One region of the Eubacterium ramulus genome, then DNA from elsewhere that is predicted to be linked to it. Evidence: predicted binding sites of a transcription regulator. Region 1 holds the regulator's gene; the other holds the start of a gene.
What was found. Region 1 encodes Rex, which represses fermentation and respiration genes when NADH is low (regulators of the CRP and FNR family bind a similar motif). Its sites were predicted from a motif close to ATTGTTAANNNNTTAACAAT; they were not measured.
Positions count from the first base shown of each region.

Region 2: the regulator Rex is predicted to act here: its motif matches at 1,480-1,499, upstream of ACIRUQ_RS13430 (acyl-CoA dehydrogenase).

Region 1 covers NZ_CP173382.1:1,693,181-1,696,374, reverse strand. The annotation lists gene ACIRUQ_RS08145 (ABC-F family ATP-binding cassette domain-containing protein) at 1-1,586, shown strand, start outside; gene ACIRUQ_RS08140 (redox-sensing transcriptional repressor Rex) at 1,674-2,309, shown strand; gene ACIRUQ_RS08135 (bifunctional ADP-dependent NAD(P)H-hydrate dehydratase/NAD(P)H-hydrate epimerase) at 2,404-3,194, shown strand, end outside.
Region 2 covers NZ_CP173382.1:2,889,537-2,892,730, forward strand. The annotation lists gene ACIRUQ_RS13425 (electron transfer flavoprotein subunit beta/FixA family protein) at 1-86, opposite strand, end outside; gene ACIRUQ_RS13430 (acyl-CoA dehydrogenase) at 101-1,267, opposite strand; gene ACIRUQ_RS13435 (sigma-54-dependent Fis family transcriptional regulator) at 1,681-3,180, shown strand.

The DNA.
Region 1 (3,194 bases):
CAAAAGAAGAGATGGAATCTTATATGGAGAGCTACCATAAGCTGCTGCATGAGTTTGAAGCCAGGGATGGTTATTCATACCGCAGTGAGGTTTCCGGTGTGTTAAAAGGTCTTGGATTTTCCGAGAATGATTTTGAGAAACACTGCAACGAACTGTCCGGTGGACAGAAGACACGTGTGTCTCTGGCGCGTCTGCTGGTGACTCATCCAGATATCATCCTGTTGGATGAGCCGACGAACCACCTGGATATCGAATCTATTCAGTGGCTGGAGACATTTCTGATGAATTACAAAGGTGCTGTTGTGATTGTTGCCCATGACCGGTATTTTCTGGATCGGATTGTCACAAAAGTAGTGGAGATCAGTATGCATAAATCTGCGGTTTTTGACGGCAATTATACGGAGTATGCGAAGAAAGCAGCATTTGCCCGGGAGGAAGCACTGCGTGCCTATTACAATCAGCAGCGGGAAATCAAACATCAGGAAGCAGTTATCGAAAAATTGAAATCTTTCAATCGTGAAAAATCGATAAAGCGTGCGGAGAGTCGTGAAAAACAGCTGGCAAAAATAGATGTACTAGAAAAACCGCAGGAAGAAAAATCTGAGATGCATATGACACTGACTCCTTCTGTTATTAGCGGAAACGATGTACTGCGGGTGGAAGGTCTGTCCAAAGCTTATGATCAAAAGAAACTGTTTCAGGACATTTCTTTTGAAATCAAGCGTGGCGAACGGGTGGCTCTCATCGGTCAGAACGGAACCGGAAAAACAACGATTTTAAAAATATTAAATGAAAAAGTGGATGCAGATGCAGGTTCATTCACACTGGGAACGAATGTGAAAATCGGATATTACGACCAGGAGCAGCAGGTTCTTCATATGGAGAAGACATTGATGGAGGAGATTGCGGACGATTATCCAAAACTGACCCAGACCAGGATTCGAAATATTCTTGCTGCATTTTTATTTACCGAGGACGATGTGTTTAAAAGGGTCAGTGATTTAAGTGGTGGTGAGCGCGGTCGTCTGTCACTGGCAAAACTGATGCTCTCTGAGGCAAACTTCCTGATTTTGGATGAGCCTACGAATCATCTGGATATCGCTTCCAAAGAGATTCTGGAATCGGCTCTGAACCGTTATGAGGGAACGGTGTTGTTTGTATCTCATGACCGTTATTTTATTAACCGGACAGCGACCCGGATTCTGAATCTGACAGAGCAGAAGATTGTCAATTACATTGGCAATTATGATTATTATCTGGAGAAAAAAGAAACAAATGAACGGGCCTATCTGAATACCGGTGAGACGGTGGAAGTTGTGAAAGAAGATGTTTCTGAGGGGAAAACAGACTGGCAGTCTCAGAAAGAAGAGCAGGCCAAAAAGCGCAAAATCCAGAACCGTGTGAAAAAGATTGAGGAAGAAATTGAATCTCTGGAGGAAAAACTGTCGGAGCTGGAGGAACAGTTCCAGGATCCGGCGGTGGCTACTAATTCAGCCAAACTAGGAAAACTGCACAGTGAGCAGGTGGAAGTCCAGGAAAAACTGGATGGTCTGTATGAAGAGTGGGAAGCACTTGCATCGGATTGATAAAAAATTGACAAAAAGAAATGAACTGTATATAATAACCATAGATAACTGCAGAACGTTGCAGATGGTTGAAGGAGTATAGAAACAATGCAGAAGGAAATTTCACAGGCTGTCATACGGCGCATGCCTCGATATTATCGATATCTGGGAGAATTATTGGATGATGGAGTCGAACGGATTTCATCCAATGAACTCAGTGTCCGCATGAAAGTTACAGCATCACAGATTCGGCAGGATCTGAATAATTTTGGCGGATTTGGTCAGCAAGGATATGGTTATAATGTACAGTATCTGTATGAGGAAATCGGTAAGATTCTTGGTCTTGACAGACAGCATAATATTATTGTTGTCGGAGCCGGTAATATGGGACAGGCACTGGCAAATTATGTAAAATTTGAAAAACGTGGATTTGTGATCACAGGATTATTTGATGTAAATCCGGCATTGGCTGGATTGTCAGTACGTGGAATTGAGATACATATGATGGATGAACTTCCGGAGTTTTTAAAGACACAGCGTGTGGATATTGCAGTTCTGACACTTCCGAAGGAAAAAGCAGAACAGGCAGCGGAAAAGCTGGTAGAACTTGGCATCCATGCGATCTGGAATTTTGCACATCTGGATTTGGAACTTCCAGATGATGTCGTTGTAGAAAATGTTCATTTATCGGACAGTTTAATGCAGCTGTCTTATAACATTGTTCGCAGGCAGGATGATAAATAGGTAGGGAATAAAAAGCGCTTTGTTGTAAGGACAGGGCGCTTTTAGCATATGATGATAGGAAATTGCGTTTTGTTATAGAAGGGAAGGAACTGTCATGAAATATATTTTGAACAGTCGTGAAATGAAGCAGTGTGATGAAAATACGATGCGGCGACGGGGAATGCTCTCAGCAGTTCTGATGGAGCGGGCTGCCCTGGCAACGATGCAGGAGATTGTAAAGCGTTATCCAAATCCGGCGACAAAAGTGCTGGTAGTATGCGGGTCCGGGAACAACGGAGGAGATGGCGTGGCGGTTGCACGGTTGCTTTATCTGAAGGGATACAATGTGACAATTTATTTTGCCGGAAACCGGGAAAAAGCGACGGAGGAAACAAAACGGCAGATGTTTATTGCAGAACAGTATGGAGTGGAAATTTCTGATGAGTATCCAAAAGACATCGTGGACGTGATCGTAGATGCTTTGTTTGGCATCGGGCTCAGCCGTGAGGTAACGGGAAAATATGCAGAAATTCTTCAGAAAATGACGGAACAGGATGGATATAAAGTGGCAGTGGATATCGCATCCGGCATTTCTGCTGATACCGGTGCTGTTATGGGAACAGCGTTTGTAGCAGATCTGACGGTGACCTTTGGATTTATCAAAGCCGGTCAGCTGTTGTATCCGGGAGCAGAATATACTGGTGAGCTGAAAGTGGCAGATATTGGCATCGATGAGCAGAGTTTGTATGAGATCAAACCGGAACTGAAGGTGCTGGAGACATCGGATCTGAAACGATTGCCGCGGCGTGTGAACCGTTCGAATAAGGGAAGCTACGGAAAATTATTGATTTTGGCGGGATCGAAGCAGATGGCAGGAGCAGCTGTTTTTGCGGCAAAAGCAGCTTA
Region 2 (3,194 bases), 1.2 Mb from region 1:
GCTGCTCTGTCAAGAGTTCCGTCCGGATTGAACTTTACTCCACCTGCTGTATCAGGTACCTGTTTAATACAAACAATAATCTTCACGATTGTTTTCCTCCTTACTTAAGTAATGCACCAGAAATAACCATACGCTGAACTTCACTTGTTCCTTCGTAGATCTCTGTGATCTTAGCATCACGCATCATACGCTCAACATCGTACTCTCTGATGTAACCATAACCACCATGTAACTGTACGCATTTTGTTGTAACTTCCATTGCAACTTCTGCTGCGTAAAGCTTTGCCATAGCAGCTTCTACAGAATAAGAAACTTTTGCACCGGCCTGGTACTCATCTTTCTTTAATGCAGCTCTGTATACCATTAACTGAGCAGCTTTTACTTTTGTAGCCATGTCTGCTAACTGGAACTGTGTGTTCTGGAACTGAGCGATGCTTCTGCCGAACTGTTTTCTTTCTTTTACATATGCGATTGTTGTCTCTAATGCACCCTCTGCAAGACCAAGTGCCTGTGCAGCGATACCGATACGTCCGCCATCCAGTGTATGCATAGCGATGTTGAAACCTTTACCCTGTTTTCCAAGAAGGTTCTCTTTCGGGATACGGCAATCTGTGAAGATTAACTCATATGTGGATGAACCACGGATACCCATTTTTTTCTCTTTTACACCAAATGTAAATCCTGGTGTTCCTTTTTCAACGATGAAAGCAGAGATCTCTTTCATTGTTCTGCCACGTTTTTCAATTTTGCCTGTAACAGCGATTACGATATATACGTCAGCTTCTTTACCGTTTGTGATGAAGCATTTGGATCCGTTCAGAACCCACTCATCGCCATCTAAAACAGCTTTTGTCTGCTGACCCTGGGCATCTGTACCTGCCATCGGCTCTGTCAGACCAAAAGCGCCCAGTTTTTTACCGGAAGCAAGGTTCGGAACATATTTCTCTTTCTGCTCTGGTGTACCAAATGTAAGGATCGGATCTACACAAAGGGATGTATGTGCAGATACGATAACACCTGTAGTACCACAAACTTTTGATAACTCCTCTACGCACATAGCGTATGTAAGGATGTCACAACCCTGTCCACCGAGTTCCTTCGGTACAGGAATACCAAGGAAGCCATATTTAGCCATTTTCTCAACGGTTCCAGTTGGGAATTTTTCAGTTTCATCAACTTCCTGAGCAAGTGGTTTTACTTCGTTCTCAGCGAATTCTTTGAAAAGGCTTCTTGCCATTTCGTGTTTCTTACTTAATCCGAAATCCATTTTTTACTTTTCCTCCATAGTTATTATAGTTTCGTGATCGTCTCTTAGAATTACGTCCTGCATTCATGCGGAGCTTTATCATAGTACCCAAACCCCCATTTGAGCTTAAAAAAAGCCCGATGAATCGCTTAGGTTTCCAAGAGGTTACCTAATACATTGCAATAATCGTGCCAACTTTTAAAAGCCTTGATTTATGCGGTTTACGCAAAAACACTGTTTATTTTTTAACACAATCAGCGTTTATACATGTTTAATTTTCCTACACTTTTCTACATTTTATTTGCTTTTTCCACACATATGTGTCATACTGATTCTGAAAAATATGTCATACATTGCATGACTTGCATCTCACAGCAAGAATGCCAATGCATTCTTGAATTTAACCTTTCTCACTACCCAAAAGAGGATTTTAAATGAAACTTTCAAGATTATTATTAGACGCATTGGAAACTTTTCCAAATTTTATCATTATAGATAAAAATGCAACCATTGTTTATCTGAATAAATCCTATGCCAGTCTCCTTGGTATTCCGCGGGAACAAGCTATCGGACAGCCTGTCACCGATGTGATTCCCAAGACCCGTATGGTTGAAGTATTGAAATCCGGCAAACCGGACATCGGACACCTGATGACTCTTTATGATCATTCCCAGAAGAAAAATGTGACAGTTGCCTGCAATCGCATGCCGATTTTTCAAAATGGCCAGGTCATTGGCGCTGCTGCCGTAACAATCATGCAGGATGTCCTTCCCACAGTCACACAACTGAATCGTGAACTTTCTGCTGTCCGCAAAGAAAACGAATTCTACCGGCATGAATTAAATATGTTGCAGAATCATTTTGACAGCCTGAACCGCATCATCGGTCATTCTTCTGCCTTGCTTGAGATCAAACAGATCATTTCGGATTATGCTGCATCAGATCTGCCAATCCTGATCACAGGAGAGACCGGTGTCGGCAAGGAATTATTTGCAAAAGCAATCCATGAAATGAGTCCGCGCAAATTCCATCCTTATATAAAAATCAACTGTGCCGCTATTCCTACCGAACTGCTGGAATCAGAATTATTCGGATACGAACCGGGTGCTTTTTCCGGTGCGTCCAAAAACGGAAAACCCGGTAAATTCGAGTTAGCCAACCACGGTACGATCCTGTTGGATGAAATCGGTGAAATGCCACAGACACTCCAGAGCAAATTGCTGCGCGTCCTTCAGGAACAGGAATTTGAACGAATCGGCGGTATCAATACGATCAAGGTCAATGTAAGAATCATCTGCTGTACAAACCAGGATCTGCAACAGCTGATACAGACAAAACATTTTCGCAGCGACCTTTATTATCGTATCAACACCGTAGAATTAAAAATTCCGCCACTCCGAAACCGAAAAAAAGATATTGCTGAACTGACCGATTATTTTATTCAAAAATATAATGCCGAACATGATACACACGTCATTTCCATTGACACGGATGTTCTGCAACTCTTCCAGACTTACGACTGGCCGGGAAATGTCCGGGAACTGGAGCACATTGTAGAACGCCTGTGCACCATCAACAACAACCGTACCATTACGATGAAAAGCTGTGGTTTCCTGCAGGAGCTGGTTCAGCAGTCTGTTCATGCAAATCCGGATGGTTCCGCTTCTGCTTTGACCCCATCCGGTTTACAGACACCATTGTCGACAGCACCGAATATTTCTGCCGCACAGTCCAAAGTACCGATCAGCACTTCCTCTCAGACCAGTGAACTGTCCTGGAATGATCTGTCCCGTAAGATACAGAATACAGAAAAGGAAGCTATTATTCAGGCACTGTTACAGACTAACGGAAACAAGGCAAAGGCGGCCCGGCTACTGAATATCGACCGGTCATCACTGTATTATAAATTAAAAAAATATAATATTACGGAATAAAGTCAGAAAACGCA